One region of the Streptomyces sp. IBSBF 3136 genome, then DNA from elsewhere that is predicted to be linked to it. Evidence: riboswitches for the same ligand, from Rfam matches in the RefSeq annotation. Region 1 holds a riboswitch; the other holds the start of a gene.
The links. A riboswitch is a leader RNA that binds a small molecule or an ion and turns the genes downstream of it on or off. The one in region 1 is predicted to bind cyclic di-AMP.
Positions count from the first base shown of each region.

Region 1 (7,189 bases):
CGCGGCGCGCGCCTCTTCCGCGTACCGGACGGTGTCCCGGCGGGCCTGTTCGAGCGCGGGGTGGGCGCGGAGCGCGGCGAGCGCCTCGGCGTGCCGGGCGTCGTCGCTGAGGTCGGAGTCCAGCAGCTCGCACAGGGCGGCGTCCTCGGGCAGCCCCAGCCGGGCGGCACGCTCGCGCAGCCGGAGCACGGGCAGCGTCGGGATGCCCTCGCGCAGGTCGGTCCCCGGGGTCTTGCCGGACTCGTGGGAGTCGGAGGCGATGTCCAGGACGTCGTCCGCGAGCTGGAAGGCGACCCCGAGCCGCTCGCCGTACTGGGTGAGCACGTCGACGACCGTCTCGTCGGCGCCGGACATCATCGCGCCGAACCGGCAGGAGACCGCGACCAGCGAGCCGGTCTTGCCGCCCAGCACGTCCAGGTAGTGCTCGACCGGGTCGCGGCCGTCCGAGGGGCCCGCGGTCTCCAGGATCTGGCCCGTGACCAGCCGTTCGAACGCGAGGGCCTGCACCCGGACCGCCTCGGGGCCGAGGTCGGCGAGGATCTGGGAGGCGCGGGCGAAGAGGAAGTCGCCGGTCAGGACCGCGACGGAGTTGCCCCAGCGCGTGTTGGCGCTGTCCACACCGCGGCGCACGGCCGCCTCGTCCATCACGTCGTCGTGGTACAGCGTGGCCAGGTGGGTCAGCTCCACGACGACGGCCGACGGCACGATGCCGGGCGCGTGCCGGTCGCCGAACTGCGCCGCGAGCATCACGAGCAGCGGCCGGAACCGCTTCCCACCGGCCCTGACAAGGTGCTGCGCGGCCTCCGTGATGAACGGGACCTCGCTCTTGGTGGCTTCGAGCAAGCCTTCCTCGACAGCCGCCAATCCGGCCTGGACATCGGCTTCCAGAGCCTGGTCCCGCACGCTCAGCCCGAACGGCCCGACGACGGTCACGAGGGGTCTCCTGTCTGCTGGTGTCTGCTGCGCGATTACACGGTTTGTCGATAGGTCGCTGCCATCACTCAAGTCAGCGTATCCGGTCCTGTTTCGATCACCGATAGCGCCCACCGGTCCAGCCCGGGCGGTATCGGATCACGGCCGGTATGTTTTCGATCATCTGATAAGAGCTGAGTTCTACCGACTTACGCCGAACTAGTCCATTTTGTCGCGAACTGCGCGGTGGCTGGATTACTCCTTTCGTGCCATGGCCAGCGAATGTCTCGAATCCCCCATGTCTGATTTGATACGCTTTGCCATTTCGTGAGTTGGGTCACGGTCGCCCGTGTACCCGAACGATCGCGCCACCCCCGGTCCGCCCTTGCCGCAGTGGCCAGTTGAGGGTTGGCAACCGCAAAGGATCAAGTACCCCATAAGGCACAGACCAAGGTCAACTAGTGCTTTATGTGAATCCGACGCTTGTTCCGGACATGTGCTCTCGCATAGCTTCCGGGCCTGTCAGGCGAACGCCGAATCCTGCCGCGTCTGACACCACCCATCGACGAACTCATTCGTACGGCAGGAGCGGGGGAACCAGGTAAGTCGCCGGACCGGACGGCACACGTCGCGCCGGGACGGCTAGGGGTGAAGTCGTGCCTCCCCCCAGGGGCACGGCCGGGCACCTCCCCGCCCGAACCCGACAGCTCACCCCGCAGGCGACGGAGAGGATGTTCGCCATGCCTGCTGCCGCCCAGCGCCGCACCAACCGTCTCTTCCGCACGCTCGCCGTCGCCGGTACCGGTGCCGCCGTCCTCGCGCTCCCCCTCATCGGCGCGACGGCCGCCTCCGCCGCCACCCCCGCCGCCACGACCGTCTCCACCACCCCGGCCGGGTACCCCAACAACCTCGACGGCTGGATCCGCGAGTCCCTCGCGATCATGAAGGAGAAGGCCATACCGGGCACCTACAACGGCATCTACCGCAACGTGATCCGTGAGTCGTCCGGCAACCCGAACGCCATCAACCTGTGGGACTCCAACGCCGCCGCGGGCATCCCGTCCAAGGGCCTGCTCCAGGTCATCGACCCGACGTTCACCGCGTACCACGTGGCCGGAACGTCCTTCAACATCTACGACCCGGTCGCCAACATCACCGCCGCCTGCAACTACGCGGCCAAGCGGTACGGGTCGATCGACAACGTCTTCGGCGCCTACTGACCGGCACCGGTGACTGATCACCACTGAGGTCCCGGTCAGTCGGTCGGGAACAGTCTTTCGAGGACGACGGCGATGCCGTCGTCCTCGTTCGACGTGGTGAGCTCGTCGGCCACCGCCTTCAGCTCGGGATGGGCGTTGGCCATGGCCACACCGTGTCCGGCCCAGTCGAACATCGGAATGTCGTTGGGCATGTCGCCGAAGGCGAGGGCCCGGCCGGCGGCGATCCCCAGGTGGTCCGCGGCCAGTGCCAGCCCCGTCGCCTTGGTCACACCGCACGGCTGGAGTTCCACGGTCCCCGGACCCGACATCGTGACGGTCGCGAGCGAGCCCACCGCCGACCGCGCGATCGACGCCAACTCGTCGTCCGACAGCGCCTGGTGGCGCAGCAGCACCTTGCTGATGGGCTCGCTCCACAGGTCGTCGCGCCGGTCCACCCGCACCGCGGGCAGGGTCGGGTGCGGCATCAGGTACCCCGGTTCGATCAGGGTGAGCCCGTCCACGCCGTCCTGGTCGACGGCCGCGTAGACCTGGCCCACCTCGGCCTCGATCTTGCCGAGCGCGGTCTCGGCCAGTTCCCGGTCCAGCCGGACCGACCACAGCATGCGGTCCGTCCCGGCGTCGTACACCTGCGCGCCCTGCCCGCACACCGCGAGCCCCGTGCAGCCGAGCGCGTCCAGCAGGGGCCGTACCCGGGGGGCCGGCCGGCCGGTCACCACCAGGTGCCGGGCGCCGGCCCGCGCCGCCCGTTCGAGCGCGGCCAGCGACCGGTCGGAGACGGTGTCGTCAGCACGCAGCAGCGTCCCGTCCAGGTCGGTGGCGATCAGTGCGTATGCGGGGGGTACGGCCATGATCAGAGAATACGGACCTCGCGCCCCGCCGACTCACCACGCTGCGGCCGGACTTGTGTACTGCCCGGCCCCAAGTGGTGCCCGCCACCTGCTCGATGGCCATGCCGCCCCTGGCCCCGTGGTGGCTCGGCCGCCCACCGCTCCGTGGCGGCGGGCGGCGGACGGCAGGGTGGACCGCGAAGGGCCCCCGGGGTCTCAGCCGTGGGCGGCCGCCAGATGCCCGGCCAGCCGGGGCGAGGCGAACTCGGTGCCGCACACGAAGCGCATCACCGGGCCGTACGAGGAGGCCGCCGGGAGGCCGGTGAAGTACAGGCCGGGTACGGAGGAGACGTATCCGGCGCCCAGCCTGGGCGTGCCACGGCTCACGGCGAGCCGGGTGCGCAGTCCGTGGCCGAGGAAGTCCATCGCCGCGATGTCCACGCGGTAGCCGGTGGCCGCGATGACGTGGTCGGCGCAGAGCCGCTCGGTGCCGCCCGCGTGGGTGCGGACGGTGAGGACGGGGCTGCCGTCCTGCGCCTCGGCGGCCAGCACCCGGTCCACTTCCTGGACCTGCACCTTGCCCTCGAAGCGGTCGCGCAGCCACCAGGCGCCGAGCGGGCCGAGGACCCGGCGGACCAGGTAGTGGCGGGTGCGGTCGGGCAGGAAGCGGTACGGGTGGGGGTAGTAGCTGAGCGCCCACAGGGACCAGGCCCGGCCGAACGGGGACTCCGGGCGCAGCCCCGGCTGCCGCCAGGGCGGTGCGCCGAAGGCCACCCGGCCGCGGCCGCGCGAGACCACGCGCACCTGGGCGCCCGCCTCGGCCGCGAGGACCGCCGTCTCCAGGGCGGACTGGCCGGCGCCGACGACGATCAGCTCCTTGCCGGCGAAGCGGGTGAGGTCGTGGTGCTGGGAGCTGTGGGAGACCGGGGCCGTGGGCGCCGGTCCGTCGGCCGCCGCTGCCGCCAGCTCGGCCGGGAGGTGGTCGAGGCCGGACAGGCCGGTGGCCACGACGACCGCGCGCGCGGTGAACGTCTCCCCCGAGTCCAGTTTGAGTTCGAACCCGCCGCTCCGGTCACGGTCGACGGAGACGACCCGGACCCGTTCCAGGCCGGGCAGCAGCTTCTGCTGGAACCACTCCCCGTAGGCGATGAAGGTCTCCACGGGGATGACGTCCTCGTCGGTCACCAGCCGGCGGACGCCCGCCGCGTCGCAGTAGTCGGCGAGGGTGTGGCCCGGCTGCGGGCAGTCGAAGCTGGAGGCGGCGGGCGTCGACTTCAGGAGCATGCCCTCGGGCATGTGGTCGCGCCAGCTGACCATGGGGTCGCCGAAGACGCGGACGGGAATACCTCGGGCCCGCAGATGGGCGGCGGTGGACAGGCCGAACGGCCCGGCCCCGATGACTGCAACCGGTCGAATCACGAAGTCCCTCCCCAGAGACACGGTGCGCCACCTTCGTGGCCTTGCCTACTTCGTGGCGGTGATGGTGCTGCCGCCGCGGCGGTTGGTCCGCCACAGCTGATAGAGGTGCTTCGCGCCCGGGCGCGCGAAGCGGGCGAGCATCGTGAGGAACGGCAGCGGGTCGTCACCCGCGAACCAGGCCAGCTCCGTGCCGCTCGCCCGCGCCGGTGCGTGCGGCGTCGTGTAGCCGCTGCGGCGGTAGGCGAGCAGGGCGGGCAGGTCGATGTTCTCCACGACGTAGCGGTGGCCGGCCCGCTGTTCCCCCTCCGGGACGGGGCGGCCGGTGAGGTGCAGGTGCATCGCGCGTACGACGTCCACGCCCGACTCGTTCTCGAAGAGCCGGAACTGGGCGCCCATGCGCGGGTTGAAGTCGAGGAGTTTGTATTGTCCGTCGCGCCGGTCGAAGCGCAGGTCCAGGTCGATGATCCCGCTGAAGCCGATCTGTTTGATGAAACGGGCGGCGAGGTCGGCGAGTTCCGGGTTGTCGACGACGTACGCGTTCGCCGTCATGCCCGCGTGCGGGGGCCAGGAGCGCACCTTGACGCCGGTGAAGAGGGCGAGCGGGGCGGAGTCGGCGTCGAAGCAGGCGTGCACGATCCAGTCCTCGGCCTCCTCCCTCGGCAGGTACTCCTGGAGGATCACGCCCGGGCGCTCGCCCCAGTCGCGGGCCAGGGTGAGCAGTCCCTCTCGGGTGGCGATCCGCGTCGTGCCGTTGACGGCGGGCCGGCTGCGCCGCACGAACGCCTCGCGGTTCTTGGCCACCACCGGGAAGCGGGCCTCGGCGGCGAAGGCGGCGATCTCCTCGTAGGAGTCGGGGAACGCGGCCGCCGGGCTCGCGACGTCGTGTTCCACGCACAGTTCGTGCAGACCCTGCTTGCTGGCCAGCCGGCGCGGCAGCGCGGGGTCGACGCGCGGGAAGAGGAAGGGGCCGCCCAGGTCGTCCTGGTGTTCGGCGATCAGGACGGCGGCCTCCTCGTCCGTCGGGATCAGGACGGCCGGGCGGCCGATCCGGCGGCCGATGCGCAGCAGGCCCTCGACCAGGTGCCCCGGTTCCTCGGCCCCGGTCGTGGGCCAGACGAACGCGCGGGTCAGGTAACGGGAGGACGCCGCCGGCGTGTACGGGTCCTCGGTGACGGCGTACATGGGCACACCCAGCCGGCCCAGACTGCGGATCGCGCCGACACCGCCGTGGTGCAGCGGATAGTCACCGAATTTGACGATCAGTCCTGGTACGTCACGGTCGGCGTCGCACGGCATGCCGACGGCGTTTCTGGCCACGGGTCCCCCCACGTGTCCCCCTTACGGAACGGACCCACCCCGTCCGTGTCCCCCAAAGGACGCTAAGCCGGAATTGCCTACTCCGACAAGACCTATCCGGACATTGCGAACTCTTTAGACATCAATCGAGCAACCATTCGAGGTCGGCGCCACGAGGGGGGAGGCACTGCCCAAGACCCGTGCCTCGGCCGTAACGTGTGCCGCGACCATATGGAACGCATCGCCATGCATGGCGCGGATGAGAGTGAGGCAGTACCCCATGCCCCCCTTCGACGTCCCCGAGGGCGACCCCTTCGGTCCGCACAACCTTCCCTATGGCGTGTTCTCGCCCTCCGGCAGCACGGAACGGAGGGTCGGCGTCCGGCTCGGTGAGCACGTCCTCGACGCGGGCGCCGCGGCCGCAGCCCTCGGCTCGCCGTACGTCTCCCTGCTCGCGCAGCCCACCCTCACCCCCCTCCTGGCCGCCGGGCGCACCGCCTGGTCGGACGTGCGGCGGGCGCTGACGGCGTGGGTCACGGTGCCCTCGCACCGGACGACGATCGAACCGCTGTTCCACCACCTGTCGGCGGTGACCCTGCATCTGCCCTTCGAGGTCGCCGACTACGTCGACTTCTACGCCTCCGAGAACCACGCCCGGAACGTCGGCCAGATCTTCCGGCCCGACGCCGAGGACTCGCTGACGCCCAACTGGAAGCACCTGCCGATCGGTTACCACGGCCGCGCCGGCACCGTGGTCGTCTCGGGCACCGACGTCGTACGGCCCTCCGGCCAGCGCAAGGGCCCCGGCGACCCGGCGCCCGTCTTCGGCCCGTCGATCCGGCTGGACATCGAGGCCGAGGTCGGCTTCGTGGTGGGCGTGCCCTCACGGCTGGGCGGACCGGTGGCGCTCGGCGACTTCCGGGAGCACGTCTTCGGGCTGTGCCTGCTCAACGACTGGTCGGCGCGGGACATCCAGGCATGGGAGTACGTCCCCCTCGGTCCGTTCCTCGGCAAGTCCTTCGCGACCTCGGTGTCGGCGTGGATCACCCCGCTGGAGGCCCTGGACCACGCGCGCGTGACGCCCCCGGAGCGCACCCACCCGCTGCTGCCCTACCTGGACGACTCGGCCCCCGGGATCGAGCCCGGCGGCTACGACCTGCGGATCTCCGTCGCGATCAACGGCCAGGTGGTGTCCGAGCCGCCGTTCTCCACCATGTACTGGACGGCCGCCCAGCAGCTCGCCCACATGACGGTGAACGGGGCCTCGCTGCGCACCGGCGACCTGTACGGCTCGGGCACGGTGAGCGGCCCACTGGAGAACCAGCGCGGCTCTCTCCTCGAGCTGACCTGGAACGGCCGTGACCCGCTCGAACTCCCCGACGGCAAGCGGGCGTTCCTGGAGGACGGGGACGTCGTGACGATGTCGGCGTGGGCGCCGGGCGCGGACGGGACCCGGGTCGGCCTGGGCGAGGTCGGCGGGCGGGTCGTGTCGGGCTGAGCCCGGCCCGTGGCGGG
Region 1 is NZ_JAJSZC010000015.1:29,689-36,877, reverse strand. It holds gene V7E45_RS05500 (polyprenyl synthetase family protein) at 1-933, opposite strand, end outside; cyclic di-AMP (ydaO/yuaA leader) riboswitch at 1,466-1,649, shown strand; gene V7E45_RS05495 (transglycosylase SLT domain-containing protein) at 1,653-2,132, shown strand; gene V7E45_RS05490 (HAD family hydrolase) at 2,168-2,980, opposite strand; gene V7E45_RS05485 (FAD-dependent oxidoreductase) at 3,176-4,378, opposite strand; gene V7E45_RS05480 (carboxylate--amine ligase) at 4,424-5,674, opposite strand; gene fahA (fumarylacetoacetase) at 5,955-7,172, shown strand.

Region 2 (7,189 bases), on a different contig from region 1:
GCTCACCCTGCTGCGCGCGGGCGTCGGCGTCCTGCTGGTCACCGCCGGTGTCTCCGCCATCTTCGTCATGCAGGGCTCGGCCGCCCACCTCGGCGCGGTCCTGCAGGCCGCGCTCGCCGTCCTGGTCGGCATCACGCTGCTCGCCGGCCCCTATCTCGTCCGCATGACCCAGGACCTGTCCGAGGAACGCCTGATGCGCATCCGCGCCCAGGAGCGCGCCGAGGTCGCCGCCCACGTCCACGACTCCGTGCTGCACACCCTCACCCTGATCCAGCGCAACGCCGACAACGCGGGCGAGGTGCGCCGACTGGCCCGGGCCCAGGAGCGGGACCTGCGCACCTGGCTGTACAAACCGGAGGGCACCGGCAAGGACGAGGACGACGAGCCGGACACGGTCGCCGAGGCGGTGCGGCGCAACGCGGCCGAGGTCGAGGACAAGCACGGCGTGCCCATCGAGGTGGTGGTGGTCGGGGACTGCCCGCTCGACGAGAGGACCGCCGCGCAGATGCAGGCCGCGCGCGAGGCGATGGTGAACGCCGCCAAGTACGGTGGCGACGGCGGCGCCGTGCAGGTCTACGCCGAGGTCGAGGGGAAGACGGTCTTCGTGTCCGTCCGCGACCGCGGTCCGGGCTTCGATCTCGACTCGATACCCGCCGACCGCATGGGCGTCAGAGAATCGATCATCGGCCGTATGGAACGCAACGGCGGCACGGCCCGGCTGCGGGCGGTGCCGGGCGGCGGCACGGAGGTCGAGCTGGAGATGGAGAGGGTGGAGAGGACGTCATGAGCGACGCGACCGAGGCGAACGGTACGGCGGGGGCGGCGGAGCGGGCCGGGTCCGGCGCGGAGGAGCGGCACGTGCGCGTGGTGCTCGTGGACGACCACCGGATGTTCCGCACCGGCGTCCAGGCCGAGATCGGGCAGACCGCCCAGACCGGTGTGGAGGTGGTCGGCGAGGCCGCGGACGTCGACCAGGCGGTCACGGTCATCACGGCGACCCGGCCCGAGGTGGTCCTCCTCGACGTCCACCTGCCGGGCGGCGGCGGGGTCGAAGTGCTGCGCCGGTGCGCCGCGTTGATGTCGGCCGCCGAGGCGCCGGTCCGCTTCCTCGCGCTGTCCGTGTCGGACGCCGCCGAGGACGTGATCGGGGTGATCCGCGGCGGAGCCCGCGGTTATGTCACCAAGACCATCACGGGCACCGACCTGATCGACTCGATCTTCCGGGTGCAGGAGGGCGACGCCGTCTTCTCGCCGCGGCTGGCCGGGTTCGTCCTGGACGCCTTCGCCTCCACCGACGCCCCGCCGGTCGACGAGGACCTGGACCGCCTCACCCAGCGCGAACGGGAGGTGCTGCGCCTGATCGCCCGCGGCTACGCGTACAAGGAGATCGCCAAGCAGCTGTTCATCTCGGTGAAGACGGTCGAGTCGCACGTCTCGGCGGTCCTGCGCAAGCTCCAGCTGTCCAACCGGCACGAGCTGACCCGCTGGGCCACCGCCCGCCGCCTGGTCTGACCGCAGTACCGGCCGGCCTCAGGCCACCCGGGTCGCCCCGGCGAACGGCATCTGGTCGATGGGGGCCAGGCGGACCGGCGCCGACGGGTTCGGGGCGTGGATCATCTGCCCGTTGCCCACGTAGATGCCGACGTGGCTGATGCCGGAGTAGAAGAACACCAGGTCGCCCGGTCGCAGTTCGGCGCGGGAGACCCGCCGGCCGGCGTTGATCTGGGCGTAGGTGGTGCGGGGGAGCGAGACCCCGGCGGAGTGGTAGGCGGCCAGGGCCAGGCCCGAGCAGTCGAAGGCGTCCGGGCCGGTCGCGCCCCACACGTACGGGCTGCCGAGCTTCCGGTAGGCATAGGCGACGGCCGCCGCGGCGCGGGAGTCCGGGGCGGAGGCGGTCGATCCCGGCTCGTCCAGCGGCGGCCGGGCGTCCGGGGTGGACCGTGTGGCATGCCGCGGCGCTCCGCCGTCCCCGGTCACCTGCGCCCGTTCCCGCGGAGTGAGCCGCGCCAGCAGCCGGCGCGCCTGCGCCAGCTTCTCCGTGATGGTCCGCTTCTGCCGCCTCAGTTCCGCCTGCCGCGACCGCAGCGCCGTCAGCTCGCCGCGGGCGGCCCCGCGCAACTGCTCGACCTCCCGCAGTTGCTCGCGCACCCGGGCCACCGCCCCGGCCCGCTGGGCGCCGGCCCGCTCCGCGAACGCGGCGCCGTCCAGGTACCGGTCGGGGTCGCTGGAGAGGGCGAGCTGCCAGGCGGGGTCGATGCCGCCCTCGCGGTACTGCGCCGCGGCGAAGGACCCCAGCGCGTCGCGGGCCGAGTCGAGCTTCTGCTGCTTGCGCGCGGTCTCGTCCCGCAGCGAGTTCAGCCGTCGCTGGGCCGCGCCGGCCTTCTCCTTGGCCCCGTCGTAGGTCTCGGTGGCGGCCTCCGCCTGCTGGTACAGCTTGTCCACCTTGGCCTTCACCTGCGCCGCGGTCAGTTCCGGGGCGGCGCTGCCGGTGCCGTCGAACACCGCGGCGGTGGCCGCGCCCGCGAGGGCGAGGGTGACGGCCGTACGGGCGGTGCTGCCGCCGAGCGAGCGCTGTCGGGGCTTGCGGTGCGCTGCCACCTGGACCGTCACGACCTTTCGTGGGACTGCTGCGTCTGGGGCGATCGAGGCGACCGGCGATGGCCCGCACAGGGGGAGCGGGCCACCGCCGGGCCTTTCTCGGCGCGGCGACCGGCGGCCGCCCCTGGCCCGGGCGGCGGTGGGGTGCCGGTCACCTGGGGGAGGACGCTAGGCCCGTCTGTGACAGGTTGGTAACGCGGAGTACGGAACTGGCGCCGACGGATCGAAACGTGACCGTAAGTGACCGTATCGCCGTGCCGGAGTCGTCGTCTTCACGTAGCGTGGTGACCGATGCGCGGAATGCGGGACACCAGGGAGTGCTGGGGTGCTATGGGGCGCATATATGCAAGAGGCGCCGGCTGTCACACAGGGCCCGGTGACAGCCGGTCGGGGAGCCCTCATTAGGCTCCGGGCTCATGGACGTACTCATCCATCTCCTCGTCGGCCTGCACATCATCGGCATCGCCGCACTGCTCGGTGGTTTCCTCACCCAGATGAAGGCGATGGGCCGGGGCACGGCGCGCTTCGTCCCCGGGATGCTGCACGGCGCCTTCACCATGCTGGTCACCGGCGTGGCCCTGGTCGGGCTCAACGAGGCCGACGGCCACCACGTCAACACCTTCAAGATCGGCGTGAAGCTGGCCCTGCTCATCGTGATCCTCGGGCTGGTCTACGTGCAGCGCGACGAGGAGAAGGTGGACAAGCGCGTCTTCGGCCTGGTCGGCCTGCTGACCACGGCGAACATCTTCATCGCCGTGCTGTGGACGTGACGCTCAGAGCCGGGCGCTGATCCCGGCCCGGGCGTCGAGGACCGCGCCCACCGCGACCGCGAGCCACGCGGCCACCGCCACCCACATCAGCACCTGCCCCAGGCTACGCAGCCACGGGACGTCCAGGACGGTCGCGCCCGACAGCACGGCCGCGGCGGTCATCCCCTGCGGGAACACCGTCGCCCACCGCCGCACGTCGTAGGCCGGCCGCGGCCGGGCCACCTCGGCCACCAGCAGCACGGCGTACCAGGCCAGACTCAGGACGAGCAGCGCGCCCGTCATGTCGCGCAGCACCCCCTCGTCGTCGTCGTTCCACAGGTACAGCCGCGCGCTGTCGGCGGCGAGCAGCCTCGCACCGGCCAGTGCCGAGATGGCGAGCGCCCCGCCCGCGATCCACTGGTCCCCGGCCCCCTGCCACAACTGCCGGGGGTCGAAGCGCGGCAGGGCGACGCAGTAGAGCACCAGACCCAGCCAGAACAGCACCAGCGCGGCATGCGCGAGCCACGCCGTGCTCTCGGCCGCGGCCAGGGTGGCCGCAAGCACCGCGAGTCCCTCGGTGCCCACGCAGCACAGGAACACCGCTCCCGGCATGCGCCGCTCCCAGCGCCGTACGACCAGGAACAGCAGCACCGGCCAGAGCAGCGCCGCCAGCGCCAGGAACTCCTCGGCCGGCGTCTGGCTGCCGAGCGCCGACAGGCGGGTGCCGAGCACCGTCGTGGCGGCCACGGCGGTGATCGAGCCCGGAGTCCCCGCGTCGGCCAGCCAGCGCTGCCGCCGCCACACCAGCCGGGCGCAGAAGTCGGCGGCCAGCGCCAGCCAGGCGAGGCAGCCGAGCCAGAGGAAGACCCGGGACACCGTCTCGTGGCCCGTCATGTGGAGGGCGATCGAGACGATGCCGGTCGCCAGGACGGCGGCGCCCGCCGCCGGCGGACGCTCCGCCCACCACGCGCGCAGACCTGAGATGCCGGGCATGATCCAGATGCTAGGGAGCCGCGCGAGCCGCACGGCGAGGCCACGCGCGCGTGGGGCTCGAAAAGACGACGACGGTACGTCCGCGCATCCGGGCGTCCGGACGCGCGGACGCGCGTCAGGCGGGCCGGACCACGCTGTGGACGACCCGGTCGCCGCCGTGCTGGACGGACTCCTCGCGGACGTACGCGCCGGGCCCCGGCGCGTGGATCATCGTCCCGTCCCCCGTGCACAGGCCCACATGGCTCAGGTCTTCGTGGAAGAAGACCAGGTCACCGGGGCGCGCGTCGGCGAGCGGGACCGTCGTGCCCAGGGCGGCCTGGGCACGGGCGGTGCGCGGCAGGATGACACCGGCGGCCTTCCAGGCGGCCCGGGTGAGACCGGCGCAGTCGTAGGAGCCGGGCCCGCTGGCCCCGTTCACGTACGGCTTGCCGATCTGGGCGCGGGCGAACGCGATCGCCAGGCCGGCCCTGGTGGCACGCCCGCCCGGGGACGTCCCGTACGACGGTGCCGCGGCCTCCCGCGGCCCGCGCGGTCCGGCCTCGGCCGGTGTCGGGGCCTGGGCCTGGGCCAGGGGCGCAGCCGGGGCAGGTGCCGGGGCCGTTGTCGGAGCCAGGGCCGGGGCCGGCGGCGGCTCCGCCGGGGCGGTCAGCCGGGCCAGCAGTCCGCGGGCGGCGGCGAGCTTGTGCTGGACGGCCGCCTTGGCGGTCTTCGGGTCGTACGCCGGTGCGGCCGCGGGGGCGGCCTCCTGCCGCCGGCCGGCGGCTCCGGCGCGCTCGGGGGCGTGCGCCGGGGGGCCCGGAACCGGGGCCTCGGCGTCGGTCTCGGTGCTCCTGGCGGTCTCCTGGCGCTTCTTCACCGTCGAGGCCAGCCGGTCCATCAGCCGGGTCTGGTGGAAGTAGTCGGGCGGGCGCTGGTCCCGCTCCGGCTCCTGCGGGCCGTCGCTGAACGCCGCTTTCCCGCGCAGTGAGTCCAGCCGGCCCCACTGCCGTCCGGTCCGTTCCTGGGTGTCCTCGGACGGCGCGGCCGGCGACTCGGCCCGCCGGTAGAACTCGTCGATCTTCTTCTCGATCTCCTCCACGCTCGGCCTGCCGTCGTCGACGGGGGCCGCCTCGGCCGTCTGGGACAGGACGGCCACGGAGGTGAACGCGGCGGTGGCGAGAGCGGGGGTGCGCAGACCCGGTCCACTTCCGCCGGGCCGCGGCTTGCGGTGCGACGCCAAGGGTGGCGACTCCTTCCAACGTGCCGCCTACCGGGTTAGCTGTCGGGTTCGGGCGGGTGGTTCGGAAGGGTTGCCCTACGGCGTCGTCCCGGTCGGGAGTCGGCCGATTCACCCCGGGATCGGTGGGTCCCCGGCTCCGGCCGCGTGAGGCGCACCGGACTCGGCGGAGGCCACGACGCCCGGCGACGTTCGCCGGAAGGGGTGCGTGCGGCCTGACGGCAACCTAGCCAACTCGTGTGACTCCTGTGAAGGTTGGTGTGCCTTATGTCCGATACATTTCCGTGACCTGGCCCATGTTTCACACCGGTGTGACAGGGCGCTTTCGCAGCGTGAGGGCCATGTCGGCCCCCGCGGCGTGAGGACCGGCCGCGGTGCGTCGTGTCCGGTTGCGAACCCCGCGCGGGCCGGGTTTCAGGGGCGGGGACCGGTTGTCGGTGCGGCGCCCTAGACTCGTAGAGCGATGAGCAGCCTCTTTGACGACAGCTTCCTGGCGGACCTCCAGGCCCCTCGTGGGCACGAGGAGGAACACCCGCCGCCGCCCGAGGACGATCACGCGCCGGAGCCCGTTCCGGACGATCTGTTCGGCGGGAAGTTCGACGTGCCGCCGGACCGTGACGCCCACTACCGTGACGGCGCCCCCCGCCCCGCGCTCGACGCGGCCGCGCTCCTCGACGGGCTGAACGAGAACCAGCGCGCGGCCGTCGTCCACGCCGGCTCACCGCTGCTCATCGTCGCCGGCGCCGGCTCGGGCAAGACCCGGGTGCTCACCCACCGCATCGCCCACCTGCTCGCCGAGCGGCAGGTGCACCCCGGCCAGATCCTCGCGATCACCTTCACCAACAAGGCCGCGGGCGAGATGAAGGAGCGCGTGGAGCAGCTCGTCGGCCCGCGCGCGAACGCGATGTGGGTCATGACCTTCCACAGCGCGTGCGTGCGGATCCTGCGCCGCGAGTCGAAGAGGCTCGGCTTCACCTCGTCCTTCTCGATCTACGACGCCGCCGACAGCAAGCGCCTGATGGCCCTGGTCTGCCGGGACCTCGACCTCGACCCCAAGCGCTTCCCGCCCAAGTCCTTCAGCGCCAAGATCAGCAACCTCAAGAACGAGCTGATCGACGAGGAGGACTTCGCCGCCCAGGCCACCGACGGCTTCGAGAAGACCCTCGCCCAGGCGTACGCGCTCTACCAGTCGCGGCTGCGCGAGGCCAACGCGCTCGACTTCGACGACCTGATCATGACGACGGTCAACCTGCTGCGCGCCTTCCCGGACGTCGCCGAGCACTACCGCCGCCGCTTCCGGCACGTCCTGGTCGACGAGTACCAGGACACCAACCACGCCCAGTACGCGCTGGTGCGCGAACTCGTCGGGACCGCGGAGCACCCGGTGGACGTCCCGCCGAGCGAGGCCGACCTGCCGCCCGCCGAACTCTGCGTGGTCGGTGACGCGGACCAGTCGATCTACGCCTTCCGCGGCGCGACCATCCGCAACATCCTCCAGTTCGAGGAGGACTACCCGGACGCCACGACGATCCTGCTGGAGCAGAACTACCGCTCCACCCAGACGATCCTCTCCGCGGCCAACGCGGTCATCGAGCGCAACGAGTCCCGCCGTCCCAAGAACCTGTGGACCAAC
Region 2 is NZ_JAJSZC010000055.1:17,242-24,430, reverse strand. It holds gene V7E45_RS14690 (ATP-binding protein) at 1-787, shown strand, start outside; gene V7E45_RS14685 (response regulator transcription factor) at 784-1,512, shown strand; gene V7E45_RS14680 (C40 family peptidase) at 1,531-2,598, opposite strand; gene V7E45_RS14675 (hypothetical protein) at 3,015-3,368, shown strand; gene V7E45_RS14670 (tellurite resistance/C4-dicarboxylate transporter family protein) at 3,372-4,340, opposite strand; gene V7E45_RS14665 (C40 family peptidase) at 4,456-5,559, opposite strand; cyclic di-AMP (ydaO/yuaA leader) riboswitch at 5,568-5,735, opposite strand; gene pcrA (DNA helicase PcrA) at 6,020-7,189, shown strand, end outside.
Region 2: linked by a shared signal. The riboswitch ahead of V7E45_RS14665 (C40 family peptidase) and the one ahead of V7E45_RS05495 (transglycosylase SLT domain-containing protein) in region 1 are both predicted to bind cyclic di-AMP.